DNA from 2 places in the Nocardioides sp. NPDC023903 genome. Region 2 is predicted to be linked to the other one. Evidence: riboswitches for the same ligand, from Rfam matches in the RefSeq annotation. Region 2 holds a riboswitch; the other holds the start of a gene.
The links. Region 2 has a riboswitch for cobalamin ahead of AB0F44_RS04245 (nitrite reductase). Riboswitches for the same ligand answer to the same signal wherever they lie in the genome.

Region 1 (8,581 bases), on a different contig from region 2:
CGGCCTCGGTGAGCTCGCGAAGGATCTCGGACAGGGCGTGCTTGGCGGCGTAGTCGAGGCCGCGGGTCGGCTCATCGAGGAGCACGACCGGCGGGTCGGCGCTCAGGATCAGAGCGAGCGCCAGGGCGAGGCGCTGACCCTCGGAGAGGTCACGAGGGTGCTGGCCGTCGGGGATGCCGGGGACGAGGCTGTCCAGGATCTCGCGGGTCCGCGGGCCACCCGCGTCGCACTCCTCGGCCACCGTCTCGAGGTAGAGCAGATCGGCCGCGGTCTGCGGCAGCAGCCCGACGAGCTCGCGTCGCTCTTCGGGGTCGAGGGTCGCCGGATCCTTGCCGTCCACGTCCACCGACCCGGCCAGCCGCTTCTGGGTCCCCTGCAGCGTCCACAGCAGCGTCGACTTGCCCGATCCGTTCCGTCCCATCAGCGCCGTCACCCGCCCCGCGGGCAGCTCGATCGAGACGTCGTGCAGGACCGGCGTACGTCCTCGGGTGACGGTAAGGCCCGAACTTGTCAGGCACTTCATGGACTTGTCGGGTGTTTCAGTGCCCGTCAACCCCAAGGATACCCGGTCGACCGGGTATCCCTGGCCCCGCGCCCGCCGCCTCGCATCCCGCACCGTGAGCGGCAGGGGGGACCAACCGACCTCGCGGCCGAGCTCGACGAGCGGCGGGACGATGGGTGAGGTCTCCAGGACGTCGGCGGGGTCACCGACGGCGACGGAGCCGTCGCCGACGAGGAGCGCGATGCGGTCGGCGAACGGTACGACCCGCTCGAGCCGGTGCTCGGCGAGGACGACGGAGGTGCCGAGGTCGTGCACCAGCCGGGTGATGGTGGCGAGCACGTCCTCGGCGGCGGTGGGATCGAGGGCGGAGGTGGGCTCGTCGAGCACGACGACCCGCGGGTGGGTGGTGAGCACCGAGCCGATCGCGACGCGCTGCTGCTGCCCTCCCGAGAGCGTACGCAGCGACCGCTGCCGCAGCTCGGCGATGCCGAGCAGGTCGAGGGTCTCCTCCACCCGGCGCCGCATGGTCGCCGGCGGCAGGCCGAGCTGCTCCATCCCGTAGGCGAGCTCCTCCTCGACCGTGTCCGTGACGAATCCGGCCACCGGGTCCTGCCCGACGTACCCGATGATCCCGGCGCGCTCGCGCGGCGGCGTACGAACGATCGAGGCGCCGTCCAGCAGCACGTCACCGTCGAGCACGCCGCCGGAGAAGCGCGGCACCAGGCCGGCGAGCACGCCGAGCAGCGTCGACTTCCCCGAGCCGGTCGGACCGGAGACGAGGAGCAGCTCGCCCTCCTCGATCGTGAGATCGACGTCCTTGAGCACGTGCTCAGAGGAGTCGGGCGGGGTGAAGGTGATGCCTCGCAGCTCGATCATGCGACTGCCTCCTCGTGAACGAGCGATGATGCCGGTAGCGGGGCGGCGACGGCCGGGACCAGCCCGACGAGCACACCTAGCATTGCGGTCAGCGTGACTTCCGGGACGGTGCTCACTCCCGGATAGGCGACCGGGACCTGATAGCGGGCGACCCACCAGCCCACGGCGACGACCACGATCCCGCTCAGCGCCACCACGACCTCTGGCCAGCGCCACCGGTCGGGCCGGTAGACGGTCCGCGTCACCCGACGGCCGGCGAGTGCCAGCCCTCCGGCGGCGGTGCCGACGCCCAGGCTCAGCATGGTGGCGGCCAGCCAGCCGGGCGTGGTGCCGTCCAGCACCGCGTAGACGCCGGCGCAGAGCCCGACGAGGGAGACCAGCATCAGCACCGAGGTGATCCGCCTGGTGGCGACCGGAACGCCGGCCGTACGTCCGTAGCCGCGGGTGTCCATCCCCGCCGCCAGCGCCATCGACCGCTCCAGGGCGTCCTCGAGCACCGGCACCAGAAAGCGGCGCAGGCGCCTGACGTTTCCGGTCGCACCGGCACGCAGCCGTTGCGCCGCGCGCACCCGCTGCACCGACTCGGCCAGCTGCGGCAGCACCGTCACGGCGACCACGACCGCGGTGCCGATCTCGTAGAGCGCCGGCGGCAGCGAGCGCAGCAGCCGCTTCGGGTTCGCCAGAGCATTGGCCGCACCGACGCAGATCACGATGACGCCCAGCCGCAACCCGTCGTAGAGGCCGGCCAGCAGCGCCTCGCGGGTGAGCGGCCCGAGCAGCCTGATCCCCAGCACCCACTCCGGGAGCGGGATCTCGGGCAGGTCGATGAGAACGTGGCCCGGCACCGCACCCAGGAGCACCCGGAAGAGCACCCGGGTCACGACGATGAACACCGCGAGGCCGACGTAGAGCCGGAACGCCTTCGCCCACGGTTGGTCGCCTCGGCGCGCGGCGACCACGACCGACACCACCCCCACCAGGAGCAGGAGCAGCAACGGGTTTGTGGTGAAGGAGGCGTACGCAGCCAGGCCGATCGCCCACACCCACCAGGCGACGGGGTGCAGATCGCGGGGCAGGTGCGCGACCGCGGCCGTACGGAACAGGGTGCTCATCGCCGGCGCCACCACACGGCACCGGCGACGGTGAAGAGTGCGAGGATCCCCGCGGGCGCGACCCAGGCGGGCAGATGCTCGGGGGCCGAATCTTTCGATTCTTCCGGAAATAACTCCGGCGACGGGCTTGAGGGCGCCCCCACAGCATCCCCAAGCTCCGTCGCCGGAGCGGTAACGACATCGTCGTCTATCCACGTGAACGCAACACCCTGCCCGGAGGTCACGCTGATTTCGGTAACATTTCTGGAGGCATAGCTCCAGGCCGCCGAATCGTCGGTGATCCACAGCGACCAGTACGCGTCGGCAGGCGGCATCTGGGCGCAACCCGCCGCCTTCGGGCGCTCATCGACGCGGCATACGACGCTGGGCATCGAGGTCACATAGGTGAGCGGATGTCCCGCCTTCTCGAAGAGATCGGCGCCGGTGTCGCCCTCCTCGGGCTGGACACAGGTGACCTCAGGCTCGCCACCCAACGCGTTGGGCTCGACGACGACGGTGACGCCGTCGCACGTCTCGGCGGCAGACGATGCGGCGACCGGGACGAGGACGGGTGCGGTGGCCCCGGCGAGGATCGCGAGGGCCACCAACGAGGACCGCAGGATCAGCACGAGCTCTTCGCGGTCGCGTCCTTGGGCAGGAAGACCAGCGACGGCAGCGCCTGAGCGGCGGCGAGGCGGTACATCCCCTCGGACTCCTTGGTCAGGCCCTTGGTGTTGCCCTCGGTCAGCGCGGCGTCGTCATAGGCCACCGCGCCGGCGTCGTCGCCACAGGTCACGACGTGGTCAGCAACCCAGGCTGCCGCCTTCTCCGCGGCAGCGGTCTCACCCGCGCGACCGAACGCCCACCCGGCCAGGCCGGTGGTGTTGGAGTTGGCGATGTTGCCGGTGGCGGCCTTGAACGACCCGTCCTTCGCCTGGGTCTCCTTCAGCCACTCGACACCGGCCTCGACGGCCTTCTCCGCCTCCGGGGACGCAACCCCGGACAGGGCGATCAGCGCAAACGCCGTGGCGTCGGCGTCCGGGACGGCCTTCGGGTCGGCGTCGCAGGTCTGGTCAGCAGCGGCGGGGTCGGCCGTGAAGGTGACCCGGAACCACCCCTCCTCGCACTGCTGCCCGGCCAGGAACTCCGTCGCGGCGGCGGCTTCCTTGCTCTCGGCGTTGTTCAGGGCCCACACGGCGTACGACTGTCCGATGGTGTTGGAGTAGTCGGCCGCCTTCTTGTTCTTGGGGTCGAGCTCGTCGGCGATGCGGCCGTTCTCGGCGACCGTGCCCTCGAGCTGCTTCAGCAGACCGGGGTCGGAGGCGTCGACGTTCTGCTGGAGGACCAGCGCCTTCGCAGTGGCCCCTGCCGAGGTGACCGTGCCGAACCCGGGCGAGGTGTAGGCCTTCTTGTTCTCCATCACGGCCGTGGCGATCGTCGAGATCTCCTCGTCGTAGCCACCGACCTCTGCAAGCGCGATCCCGATGTCGGCGCTGAGCCCGAAGTCGTCGGTGCCGTACTGCGCGTTGCGGGCCACGCCCTCCGGCGCCTGGGCCACGAGCCAGTCGGCCACCGAGGTGGACACCTTGGCGTCGTAGGTGGGCTTCTCCCCCTCCTCGACGGCTTTCTCGCCACAGCCGGCGAGCGAGGTGAGGGCGAGGGCGGCGGCGATGCCACCGAGGACGGTCTTCTTCATGGTTCCTTCCGCGCTGTTCGTCGGGAAGGCCCAGGGCCGACCCGCTGCTTTCCACGACAGCGTCAGGTCAGTACGCGTCCGTCGGCAGGTGCTCCGGCTCGCTCAGGACACTCGGTGCCTGGGCCTACGGTTGCGGGTCAGCGCCGGGATTCGACCGGCTTCCCCCACCACGGCGTGTGTTGATTGAGGCGCCCATCCTATGCCGGGCGAGCCGTGCTTGCGGGATCGCCACCGAGCAGTCACTCTGTCCCCATGCGCCACAGGATTCTCGGCCTTGTCGCAGCATCGATCTCGGCCACCCTTCTCGCCCTCTCCCCGACCACGACGGCCGGCGCCGAGGAGGCACGGACGTCGGTCACGTACGCCGATCTGGTCGCCATGTTCGGCGAGAAGGTCGGCGACCGGAGCACCGTCGAGACCGGACTGCCGAGCCTCAACCGCGCGATGGCCGACGCCGGGATCACCACCGCCTACCGGCAGGCCGCCTATCTGACCACGCTCGCCAACGAGAGCTCCTTCCACCACGACGCCAAGGGCCGCGACAAGCGGAAGTTCACCGGCCGCGGCTACATCCAGCTGACCGGCGAGGCCAACTACACCGACGCCGGGACCTACTTCGACATCGACCTGCGCCGCCGCCCCGAGCTCGCCCGGTCGCTGGACTACAGCGCCCCGATCTCGCGGTGGTACTGGACCGTCGCCCGTGACATCAACCCGCTCGCCGACGCTCTAGACATGGGCAAGGTCAACGCGGCGATCGGCTACCCCTCCAACAAGAAGGAGGACGCCGAGCGCTGCCGCGACTTCAAGGCCGCGCTCGAGCATCTCCACGGGTCGGTGCCCAAGGGCGTCAGATGCGCCCGCCCGGCCTCCGCGCAGACCCGGTAGAGGACGTACGTCATTTCTTGGTGCGCTTGTCGCTGACCGCGATCGCCGAGGTGCCCTCGTCCTTGAGCTCGAAGAGGTCGATCGCCTTGATGAGCTTGGTCCAGGTGGCGTACCCGTAGTTGCGCGGGTCCTCGGAGGACTGGTTGCGGATGCGGGAGACCACGGTGCCGACCAGGGCCCAGCCGTCGTCGTCGGCGGCCGCGGCGATGGAGTTGCGCAGCAGCTGGATCAGCCGGGCGTTGCGCTTCAGCGCCTGCCCGTTGGTCGCCGATGACGACTGCTTGCGAGTACGCGTGGCCCCGGGCTCGGCGTCGACCTCGGTCTCCTCCTCGGAGCTCCCGAGCTTCTCCACCACGGTGAACCGGGTGCAGGCGCTCTTGAACGGCGCCGGCGTCTTCTCCCGGCCATAGCCGTAGACCGCGCGGCCCTTCTCCCGCAGGTAGTGCACCAGCGGCGTGAAGTCGGAGTCGGAGGAGACCAGCGCGAACGCGTCCGGGATCGCCGCGTGCAGCAGCTCGACGGCGTCGATCGCGAGCGCCATGTCGGAGGCGTTCTTGTGGGCGGTCAGGTCGAACTGCTGCATCGGCCTGATCGCGGCGTCGTGCAGCTCCTCGATCCAGCCCTTGAGCTCGGACTTGGTCCAGTTGCCGTACGCCCGCCGGATCGTCACCTCGCCGTACTCGGCCAGGTCGTTCAAGATCTCGTCGATCTTCGAGGCAGGCGCGTTGTCGGCGTCGATGAGCAGTGCGATGCGGAAGGGCTCGGTCACGGTCACGCCGGACAGTCTGCCAGTGCACCCCATCGCCGAGTCGGCTCATCCTGACCAAAACCAACGCCGAGTCGGCGCGTCATGACGCGCCGACTCGGCGGGGTTTGTTGTCAGGACGAGCCGACTCGGCGTGGGTTAGGAGAGCTTCTCCAGGATCAGCTCGCGGACGCGCATGGCGTCGGCCTTGCCGCCGGTCGCCTTCATGACCGCGCCGATGAGCGCACCGGCCGCGGCCTGGTTGCCGCCGCGGATCTTCTCGGCGACCGCGGGCTGGGCGTCGATGGCTTCGTCGACAGCTGCGCCGAGCGCGCCGTCGTCGGAGACCACGGCGAGCCCGCGGGAGTCGATGATCTCGGAAACCGTGCCCTCACCGGCGAGAAGACCCTCGAAGACCTGACGGGCCAGCTTGTCGGTCAGCGTCTTGGCGTCGACCAGCTTCTGCACCTCGGCGACCTGCACCGGGGTGACACCGAGCTCGGCGAGCTCGACGCCACGGTCGTTGGCGCTGCGGGACAGCTCGGCCATCCACCACTTGCGGGCCGCCTGTGCGGAGGCTCCTTCGGCGACCGTCGCCTCGATCAGCGACAGCGCGCCGGCGGCCCAGACGTCACGCATCTCCAGGTCGGAGTAGCCCCACTCGACCTGCAGGCGAGCCCGCTTGTCAGCAGTACGCTCCGGCAGGCTCGCGCGCAGCTCCTCGACCCACTCGCGCGACGGCGCGACCGGGACGAGGTCGGGCTCGGGGAAGTAGCGGTAGTCGTCGGCGTCCGACTTCGGCCGGCCGGCCGAGGTGGTGCCGGTGTCCTCGTGGAAGTGGCGGGTCTCCTGGAAGATCGCCTCCCCCGCGTCGAGGATCCCGGCGTGGCGCGACATCTCGAAGCGTACGGCCCGCTCGACCGAGCGCAGCGAGTTGACGTTCTTCGTCTCGGTGCGGGTGCCGAGCTCGCCGGAGCCCTTCGGGGACAGCGACAGGTTGACGTCGCAGCGCATCGAGCCCTGGTCCATGCGTACGTCGGAGACGCCCAGACCCAGCAGGATCTCGCGCAGCGCGGCGACGTAGGCCTTCGCCACCAGCGGCGCCTTGGCGCCGGTGCCGAGGATCGGGCGGGTGACGATCTCGATCAGCGGGATGCCGGCGCGGTTGTAGTCGACCAGCGAGTAGTCGGCGCCGTGGATGCGGCCGGTCGCACCACCGATGTGGGTGGTCTTGCCGGTGTCCTCCTCCATGTGGGCGCGCTCGATGTCGACCCGGAAGATCTCCCCCTCGACCTCGACGTCGAGGTAGCCGTCGTAGACGATCGGCTCGTCGTACTGGGAGGTCTGGAAGTTCTTCGGCATGTCCGGGTAGAAGTAGTTCTTCCGGGCGAACCGGCACCACTCCGCGATCGAGCCGTTGAGCGCGAGACCGATCCGGATCGCGCTCTCCACGGCCTTGGCGTTAACGACCGGCATCGAGCCGGGCAGGCCGAGGCAGGTCGGGCAGACCTGGGAGTTGGGCTCGCCACCGAACGTCGCAGGGCAGCCGCAGAACATCTTGGTGTTGGTGTTGAGCTCGACGTGCACCTCGAGCCCGAAGGCCGGGTCGTAGCGCTCCAGCACCTCGTCGAAACCGACAAGACCCAAAGAATCAGGCACAGCGGTCATCGGGCCACCTCCAGCTTGTCGATCGAGAGCACCGGGCCGATGGCGCCCTCGAGCGCGGCACCGACGCGGTAGAGACGGGCGTCCTCCAGGACGGGCGCCAGGAGCTGTACGCCGACGGGCAGCCCGTCCACGTCGGAGACCCCGGCCGGGATGGAGATGCCGGGCGTGCCGGCCAGGTTGGCCGGGATGGTGGCCAGGTCCTGCATGTACATGGCCAGCGGGTCGTCGAGCTTGGCGCCCAGCGGGAACGCGGTCGACGGGGAGGTCGGCGAGACCAGCACGTCGACCTGCTCGAAGGCCTTCTTGAAGTCCTCGATGATCAGCGTGCGGATCTTCTGCGCCTGACCGTAGTAGGCGTCGTAGTAGCCGCTGCTGAGCGCGTAGGTGCCGAGGATGATGCGGCGCTTGACCTCGTCGCCGAACCCGGCGTCACGCGACGCCTTCATGACGTCCTCGGCGCTCGGGTCGCCGTCGGGGGTGACCCGTAGGCCGTAACGCATCGCGTCGAACTTGGCCAGGTTGGAGGAGCACTCCGCCGGCAGGATCAGGTAGTAGGCCGCCATCGCGTGCTCGAAGCTCGGCGTGGAGACCTCGACGACGTCGGCACCCAGCTTGGTGAGCAGGTCGACCGACTCGTTGAACTTGCGCATCACGTCGGGCGCCCAACCCTCGCCGGCCAGCTCCTTGATGACGCCGACCTTGAGACCCTTGAGGTCACCGGTCGCGCCGGCACGGGCCGCGTCGACGAGCCCGGTCACCGGGGTGGTCGTGGAGGTCGAGTCGAGCGGGTCGTGGCCGCCGATGAGCTCGTGCAGCAGGGCGCTGTCGAGGACCGTGCGGGTCACCGGACCGACCTGGTCCAGCGAGTTCGCCAGGGCGACCAGGCCGTAGCGGGAGACGGACCCATAGGTCGGCTTCACGCCGACGGTGCCGGTGACGGCACCCGGCTGGCGGATCGAGCCACCGGTGTCGGTGCCGAGCGCCAGCGGCGCCTCGAAAGCGGCGACGGCCGCGGCCGAACCACCACCGGAGCCGCCGGGGATCCGGTCGAGCTTCCACGGGTTCTTCGTCGGGCCGTATGCGGAGTGCTCGGTGGAGGAGCCCATCGCGAACTC
Region 2 (8,581 bases):
CTCCGCCTGGATCTTCTTCGTGGTCTTCATCCTGGTGATGACCTTCGCGGTCCTCAACCTCTTCCTCGCCGTGGTCGTCTCCGGCATGGAGAGCGTCGAGAGCCTCGCCGAGCACGAGGAGGAGTCCGACGCCGAGATGATGGCCATCCTCACCTCGTTGCGGGAGGACCTCACGGCCGTACGCGAGGATCTGGCCGCGACCCGGGCCGAGCTGCAGAGCGCTCGCACGGAGGTCTAGCCCGTCCGGGTCGCACCCGTGACCACAATGACCACAAGGTCCAATACCTCCGGATGCTTCCGGGGGTCTCCGCGCCGCGCCTACCTTCACGGCCATGAAGTGACGTACGTCACTCTTGAAGGAGACCCCCATGAACCCCCTCATCCGTACCGCCGCGATCGCCGTCGCCACAGCTGTGGCCGGCACGTCGCTCGCCGCCTGCAGCTCCGTCAACAGTTCCGATTCGTCCTCCGGCGCAGCGCCGACGAGCGTGAACATCGTCGTCCCCGCCGACCCGGGCGGTGGCTGGGACCAGACCGGGCGAGCGTTCTCCGAGGTGCTGACCGGCGAGAAGATCGTCGAGACCGCCTCGGTGTCCAACGTTCCCGGGGCTGGCGGCACCGTCGGTCTGGCGCAGCTCGCCAACGAGACCGACGCCAACACCCTGATGGTGATGGGCTTGGTCATGGTCGGCGCGATCGAGACCAACAAGTCGGCCACCAAGCTCGCCGACACCACCCCGATCGCGAAGCTGACCGAGGAGCAGGAGGTCGTCGTCGTCCCGGCCGACTCGAAGTACCAGACCATCAACGACCTGGTCGACGACATCAAGGCCAACGGGCAGGACGTCGCGATCGCCGGTGGGTCCGCGGGAGGCACGGATCAGATCCTCGCCGGCCAGCTGCTCAAGGCGGTCGGCGTAGCCCCCGAGGACATCGCCAAGAGCCTCAACTACGTGCCCTTCGACGGCGGCGCCGAGTCGGTGACCGCGCTGCTCGGCAACAAGGTCGACGCCGGGATCTCCGGTGTCGGTGAGTACGCCGAGCAGATCAAGGCCGGCAAGCTCCGTGCGTTGGCCGTCTCCGGCGAGGAGCCCTCCGGCCTGTTGCCCGACGTCCCGACCCTCACCGACGAGGGCATCGACCTGGTGCTCACCAACTGGCGCGGCATCGTCGCCCCCGGCGACCTCGACGACGCCGACCGGGAGGCCCTGACCGACCTGGTCACCGAGGCGGCCGAGTCCGACGCCTGGGGCAAGGTCCTCGAGACCAACGACTGGGACGACGCCTTCATGGCTGGTGACGAGTTCGACACGTACGTCGACGGGGAGGTCACCTCAGCACAGACCACGCTCAAGGAAATCGGTCTCGTCCAGTGAGCGAGCAGACCCCCACCCAGCCTGGCCGGCTCTCCTTCGGGGAGCCGGCCATGGCCGGGGGCATCCTCGCCCTCGGTGTGTTCGCGCTGGTGCGTGCGGGAAGCATCGCCGAGCCGGTCACCGCGGCCGGCGCGATCGGGCCGCGGACGATGCCCTACCTCGTCGGTGGTCTGCTGGTCGTGACCGGTGGCATCACCCTGGCGCGGGTCCTGCGTGGTGAGCGTGGTGTGCCCGAGGGTGGCGAGGACGTCGACCTCTCCGGCACCACCGACTGGCGCACCGCCGTCCTGCTGGCCGTGGCCGTCCTGGGCCACGCCCTCCTGATCGGCCCGGTCGGCTGGCCGCTGGCCGGCGCCGCGCTGTTCACTGCGTGCGCGGTCATCCTGGGCGCCCGCCCCTGGTGGCGCTCGCTGCTGATCGGCCTGGTCATGGCGTTCGCGATCCAGCTGGTCTTCGCCGGCGGCCTGGGCGTCTCGCTGCCGCCGGGCCCGTTCCTGGAAGGGGTGTCGTTCCTCCATGGATAACCTCACCCTGCTCCTGGAGGGGTTCGCCACCGCGGCGCAGCCCGAGTACCTCGTCTTCGCCTTCATCGGTGTCATCCTCGGCACCGCGGTCGGTGTCCTGCCCGGCATCGGACCGTCGATGACGGTCGCCCTGCTGCTGCCGCTGACGTACGCCTTGGACCCGACGGCCGCGCTGATCACCTTCGCCGGGATCTACTACGGCGGCATGTACGGCGGGTCCACGACGTCGATCCTGCTCAACACGCCCGGCGAGGCGTCCTCGATGATCACCGCCCTCGAGGGCAACAAGATGGCCAAACGAGGCAGAGGCGCCGCGGCGCTGGCCACGGCGGCCATCGGGTCGTTCGTGGCGGGCACGCTCGCCACGGTCGCGCTCACCTTCCTGGCCCCGATCGCCGCGGATCTGGCCGTCAAGCTCGGTCCGGTCGAGAAGGTGGCCCTGATGGTTCTCGCCTTCACCACGGTGGGGGCACTGCTGGGCCGCTCGGTCTCGCGCGGGCTGGCCGCCCTGGGCGTGGGCATGTTCATCGGGCTCATGGGCGTCGACGGCATGTCGGGGCAGATGCGGTTCACCTTCGGCGTACCCGTGCTCAACGACGGCATCGACGTCGTGGTCGTCGCGGTCGCACTCTTCGCCGTCGGCGAGGCGCTGTACGTCGGTGCGCAGCTGCGCCGGGGACCGCAGCAGCTCGTCCCGGTGACCGGCGGGTGGCGCACCTGGATGTCGCGTGAGGACTGGCGGCGTTCCTGGAAGCCGTGGCTGCGCGGCACCGCGATCGGCTTCCCGATCGGCACTCTGCCGGCCGGTGGTGCCGAGGTCGGCACGTTCCTGTCCTACTCCGCCGAGCGCAAGCTGGCTCGCGGGAGAGCGAAGGAGGAGTTCGGCCACGGTGCCATCGAGGGGGTCGCCGGGCCGGAGGCGGCCAACAACGCCTCGGCCGCCGGCGTGCTCGTGCCGCTGCTGACGCTCGGCATCCCGACCTCGGCCACGGCCGCGGTGATCCTGGTGGCGCTGCAGCACTACAACATCCAGCCGGGGCCGCTGCTGTTCAAGGACCACGGAGACCTCGTCTGGCCGCTGGTGGCGAGCCTCTATATCGGCAACGTGCTGTTGCTGGTGCTCAACCTGCCGCTGGTCGGGCTGTGGGTGAAGGTGCTCCAGATCCCGCGTCCCTACCTGTATGCCGGCATCCTGCTGTTCGCGGCCCTGGGGGCCTTCGCGGTGCACTTCAGCCCCCAGGACGTCATGGTGCTCCTCGTGCTCGGCATCCTCGGCTTCTTCATGCGCCGCTACGGTTATCCCGTGGCGCCGATGGTGGTCGGCCTGATCCTGGGGCCGATCTTCGAGCGGCAGCTGCGCTCGGCCCTGCAGATCGCCCAGGGTGACTGGCTGACGCTGGTGCAGTCGCCGTTCGCGATCGTCGTGTACGTCGCGCTGCTGCTCGCGCTCGGCGGGTCGGTCGTGCTCCGGCGCAAGGAGGAGGACCTGGAGCACGAACTGGTCGAAGCCAGCAGCTGATCCGACCGGCTGCGACCGTTCGGGTCCGGTCGCAGCCCGTCGTCACATCAGCTGCCCGCTGAGGCGATCTCCTGCAGCACCATGTTGCGGGGGCCGTCGGCGGTGCTCTTGACCACCCGCAGGAAGTAGGGCTGGTCGGGATTGTGGTTGGGGTCGAAGGACCAGCTCCCACGGGGGCTGACGATGGTGCCGACCGACCCGAGAGAGTCGGCGATCTCGTTGCGGTTGACGTCGTCGGAGAGGTCGAGCGCCTTGTCGAGGGCGGCCGCGGCGTCGTAGGCCTGCACCGAGTAGACCGTCGGGGTGGCGTCGTACGCCTCGCGGTAGTCCTTCACGAAGGCGTCGTTCATCAGCGAGTCCATCGCGTCGCTGTAGTGCAGGGCGGTGCGCACGCCGGAGGCCGCACTGCCCAGCTCGGACAGCACGTCGCCCTCGGTGAGGAAGCCCGGGCCGTAGAGCCGGACGCTCTTGGCCAGCCCTGACTCGCGGTACTGCTTCACGAACGCCTCCGCCTCCTTGCCGGCGTAGGCCGCGTAGATCGCGTCGGCGCCAGAGTCCTTCGCCTTGTCGAAGAGCCCCGACCACTCCTCGGTCACGCCGGCAGGCGTGTAGCTCTGGCCCGCCACGTTGCTACCTGATGCCTCGAGGGCGATCATGAAGCTGTCGGAGAACTCGTGACCGGTCGCGTCGTCGGAGGCGATGACGTACGCCGAGCCCCGCTCGGTCTCCTTGGCGACCGCCGTCCCGAGCGCGCCGCCCAGGTCCGCGTTGGACGAGGACGTACGCCACAGGTAGTCGGAGCCGTCGGCGAACTCGTCGGCGCCGGCGCCGGTCACGATCAGCGGCGTCTCGCTGCTGATCGCCACGTCCTTGGCCGCCAGCGCCGTCTCCGAGCTCACCACCCCGACGACCGCCTGGACCTCGTCGTCCTGGATCAGCCTGGTCACCGCGGCGACGCCGGTCTCGACACGGTCGCCCTCATCGGCCTCGACGACGTCGATCAGCCGGCCGCCGAGCTTCCCGCCGTGCTGGTCGAGGTAGAGGTCGAAGCCACGGCTCATGTCGGTGCCGATCGACTTGTGGACGCCGGAGGTGGGCACCACCAGACCGATCGAGACCTTCGTCTCCGAGGTCGTGGCACAGGCCGTGAGGCCGAGCGCGAATGCCGAGATGGGCGCGAGAACGAACAACTGCCGGTGAGCCGAGCCTGTCACGGGAGACTCCATCTATGGGGGTGGCCTCGGGAGATTTCGAGTAGGCGAACACTGGCACAAACCGCGGTCGGACAGCGAGCAATTCGGCGCCGTGTCCGCAAGTCGGTAGTCTCGCCCTGCCAGTCGTACTCCATGCCTGATGGGGTCAGGGAACCCGGTGAAAGTCCGGGACTGACGCGCAGCGGTGAGGATGACGGGCGGGGCACGCCCTCCTTCCGGGGAGGACAGCCACTGGAGCCTGGCTCCGGGAAGGCGCTCCGCTCCGATCGATTCCGAGTCCGAAGACCTGCTGGCTCTGGCGGCGCCCGCCGCCAGGTCACCACGTGCCCCGCGCAAGGGCACATGACGCAGAGCAGGTGTCCTGATGTCGCGAGTCCGAACCGACCGGTGCCCCGGAGTCGGTCGTCCGTGGGCGGCCGAGGACGGCCTGCTGGTACGGCTGCGCCTGATCGGCGGGTCCGTCTCGTCCGCCGCGCTGCTCTCGCTGATCTCCGTGGCGGAGACCTACGGCGACGGGCGGATCTACCTCACCGGTCGCGCCAACCTGCAGGTCCGCGGCCTGCCGAGTGTCGACGGCGGCCTTCCGGGTGAGGTGCTCACTGCGCTGAAGGCGACCGGTCTGGTGCCGGCGCAGACCCACGAGCTCGTACGCAACGTGATGGTCTCCCCGCAGACCGGGCTCGCCGGAGGGCGGGCCGACCTGCGCGGCGTCGCGGCATCGCTCGACCGGCTGCTGTGCGCCTCGTCGCGGCTGGCCGCGCTGCCGGGGCGGTTCCTCTTCGTGCTCGACGACGGCCGCGGCGACCTGGTCTCGCGGGAGTGCGACCTCGGGCTGGTGGCACTGTCCGCCGCCGAGGGACAGCTCCGGGTCGGTGACTCGTGGGGGCCGGTCGTGCCGCTCGCCGAGGCCGCCGCTCGGCTGGTCGCCCTCGCTTCACGCTTCTTGGACGTACGCGGCGAGGGGCCGTCCGCGCCCTGGCACGTCTCCGAGCTCGACGCCCCGCTGGTCGAGCCGGTCGCGGCCGACGATCGGGTGCCCGCCGCGGCCGAGGAGCTCGGCTACGGACCGGTGCCCGGCGGCGAGCACATCGCGGCCCCGGACGGGGCCTTGGACCAGGCCGCGGTCTCGGCCCTTGCGGCGCGAACGCCGGCGGTGGTGGTGACGCCGTGGCGCGGCGTACTCGTGCCTTCGCCGCAGGTGCGCCCGACCCGGCGCTACGACTACATCGACCAAGGGCCGGCGATCTACGTCGACTCCTTCGCGACCATCCGCCGCGAGGCCGACCTCTCCGCGGTGCCGGCCGATGCCGAGCGGCTCGCGGTGCGGATGATCCACGGCAGCGGGCAGGTCGATCTCGCCTCCGACCTGGTCATCCACCCGGGCCTGGTGAAGGCCGCGCGCGGTGCGCTGGAGGCCGGTGCGCCGATCCTGTGCGACGCGACGATGGTCGCGACCGGGGTCACCCGCAGCCGGCTCCCGCGCGACAACGAGGTGCTCTGCATGCTCGGCGACGACCGGGTCCCGGCGCTCGCCCGCGAGTGGACGACGACCCGCACCGCCGCCGCGCTGTCGCTGTGGGAGCCCTACCTCGAGGGTGCGGTGGTCGCTATCGGCAACGCCCCGACGGCGCTCTTCCACCTGCTCGAGATGATCCTCGACGGCGGTCCGCGGCCGGCCGCGATCGTCGGCTGCCCGGTGGGCTTCATCGGCGCCGCCGAGTCCAAGGAGGCGCTCGCCTCGTTCGCCGCCGATCACGGGATCGACATCCCCTACGTCACCGTCCGGGGACGTCGCGGCGGCTCCGCGATGACCTCCTCCGCCCTCAACGCACTCGCCCAGGAGCAGGAATGAGCACCCCCGGACGGTTCACCGTTGTCGGCATCGGACCCGGGGATCCCGAGCTGATCACCCTCAAGGCCGCCCGGCTGATCGGCGCGGCTCCGGTGATCGCCTATCACGCCGGGGTGCGCAAGCAGTCGCATGCTCGCCGGATCGCGTCCTCTCTGATCCCCGCCGGCGCGGTGGAGGAGGAGCTGCGCTACCCGGTCACCACCGGGACCACCTCGCACCCGGGCGGCTACGTCGGGGCGATGGCCGAGTTCTACGAGTCCTGCGCGGTCCGGCTCTCCGCTCATCTCGACGCCGGCCGCGACGTGGTCCTGCTCGCGGAGGGCGACCCGCTCTTCTACGGCTCCTCGATGTACCTCCACGACCGGTTCAAGGAGGTCTACGAGACCTCCGTCGTGCCGGGCGTCCCCGCCTTCGCGGCGGCCACCGCGGCTGTCTCCACGCCGCTGGTGCGCCAGACCGACGTGCTCACGGTGCTGCCGGGGACCCTGCCCGAGCCCGAGCTCGCCCGTCGTCTGGCCGACACCGAGGCGGCGATCATCATGAAGCTCGGCCGGACCTTTCCCGCGGTTCGTTCCGCGCTCGCGGCTGCCGGGCGGCTCGAAGGTGCCTGGTACGTCGAGCGTGCCTCCCAGCCCGAGGAGCGCTGGCTGCCGGTGGCCGACGTCGACCCGTCCTCCGTGCCGTACTTCTCCCTCATCGTGGTTCCGGGAGACACGGCTCCCGCACCTGCCGCCGCGCGGCTGCGGCAAGAGCTACCCGCGGTCGAGCCTGTCGAGGCGATGCGCGGGGGCGTCTCGACAGACTCGACCAGCGGGGAGGTGTTGGTCGTCGGGCTCGGGCCCGGGCCGGACGGGTGGCTGACGCCGGAGGTGAGCTCGGCGCTGGCCGAGGTCGGCCACGTCGTCGGCTACGCGCCGTACGTCAACCGGGTGCCGCAACGCGAAGGGCTGCGGCGGCACGCGTCGGGCAACACCGTCGAGGTCGACCGGGCCCGGCACGCCCTGGACCTGGCGCTCGCGGGGGAGCGGGTCGCCGTCGTCTCCGGCGGTGACGCCGGGGTCTTCGGGATGGCGTCCGCCGTGTTCGAGGCTGCCGAGGATCCGGCCTATGCCGGCGTACGCGTCCGGGTGCTGCCCGGGGTCAGCGCCGTCCAGGCGGTGGCCGCGCGGGCGGGCGCCCCGGTCGGGGCCGACTTCGCGGTGATGTCCCTCTCGGACCGGCTCAAGCCGTGGACCGTCGTCGAGGACCGGCTGCGCGCGGTCGCTGCCGCTGACCTCGTGCTGGCCATCTACAACCCGGCCTCGCGCTCGCGCACCGAGCAGATCGGCCGGGCTCGCGACGTACTCCTGGAGCAGCGCAAGCCGGACACCGTCGTCGTTGTCGGCCGCGACGTCGGGCGGGCCGAGGAGTCGCTGACGGTGACCACTCTCGGTGACCTCGACCCAGAAACCATCGACATGAAGTGCCTGGTCATCGTGGGGGCGAGCTCGACCCGGGCGACCGCGGCCGGGCAGGTCTGGACGCCGAGGTACGTGCAGTGACCGCCCCGCAGACCGTCCACTTCGTAGGCGCCGGCCCCGGCGCGGCCGACCTGCTGACCGTACGCGCGACGAGGCTGCTCGAGGCCGCCGACGTGGTGCTCTACCCCGGCACCTACCTGGACCCCGAGGTGCTGGCGCACTGCAGCCCCGCGGCTGAGCTGGTCGACACCCAGAAGCTCGATCTGGACCAGATCGTCGACGCGATCGTCGCCGCTCACCGGGGCGGCAAGCAGGTCGTACGCCTCGTCTCCGGCGACCCGTCGGTCTACTCGGCGGTCGCGGAGCAGACCCGGAGGCTCGACGCCGCCGAGGTCCCCTGGGACGTCACGCCTGGGGTCCCCGCCTATGCGGCGGCGGCCGCGCTCGTCGGACGGGAGCTGACCGTGCCGCTGGTGGCGCAGTCGGTCGTCCTCACCCGGACGCAGGCCCGGTCGACGGCCATGCCGGAGGGTGAGTCCCTGCCTGCGTACGCCGCGACCGGTGCCACGATCGTGCTCCACCTGGCGATCCGGCGCACCCGCGAGCTGATGGCCGAGCTGCTGCCCTACTACGGCC

Region 1: it holds a riboswitch for cobalamin, as region 2 does, so the genes downstream of both, AB0F44_RS18635 (prenyltransferase/squalene oxidase repeat-containing protein) here and AB0F44_RS04245 (nitrite reductase) in region 2, are expected to answer to the same signal.

What each region holds. Positions count from the first base shown of each region.
Region 1 is NZ_JBEZZS010000018.1:43,957-52,537, forward strand. Features, by position in the region: gene AB0F44_RS18620 (ATP-binding cassette domain-containing protein) at 1-1,378, opposite strand, end outside; gene AB0F44_RS18625 (energy-coupling factor transporter transmembrane component T) at 1,375-2,490, opposite strand; gene AB0F44_RS18630 (hypothetical protein) at 2,487-3,098, opposite strand; gene AB0F44_RS18635 (prenyltransferase/squalene oxidase repeat-containing protein) at 3,092-4,165, opposite strand; cobalamin riboswitch at 4,231-4,376, opposite strand; gene AB0F44_RS18640 (glycoside hydrolase family 19 protein) at 4,418-5,053, shown strand; gene AB0F44_RS18645 (NYN domain-containing protein) at 5,064-5,828, opposite strand; gene gatB (Asp-tRNA(Asn)/Glu-tRNA(Gln) amidotransferase subunit GatB) at 5,958-7,466, opposite strand; gene gatA (Asp-tRNA(Asn)/Glu-tRNA(Gln) amidotransferase subunit GatA) at 7,463-8,581, opposite strand, start outside.
Region 2 is NZ_JBEZZS010000002.1:151,661-160,241, forward strand. Features, by position in the region: gene AB0F44_RS04220 (ion transporter) at 1-238, shown strand, start outside; gene AB0F44_RS04225 (tripartite tricarboxylate transporter substrate-binding protein) at 369-1,376, shown strand; gene AB0F44_RS04230 (tripartite tricarboxylate transporter TctB family protein) at 1,373-1,900, shown strand; gene AB0F44_RS04235 (tripartite tricarboxylate transporter permease) at 1,893-3,419, shown strand; gene AB0F44_RS04240 (ABC transporter substrate-binding protein) at 3,467-4,633, opposite strand; cobalamin riboswitch at 4,737-4,942, shown strand; partial or broken gene AB0F44_RS04245 (nitrite reductase) at 4,998-5,186, shown strand; gene AB0F44_RS04250 (precorrin-8X methylmutase) at 5,832-6,485, shown strand; gene cobJ (precorrin-3B C(17)-methyltransferase) at 6,482-8,026, shown strand; gene cobM (precorrin-4 C(11)-methyltransferase) at 8,023-8,581, shown strand, end outside.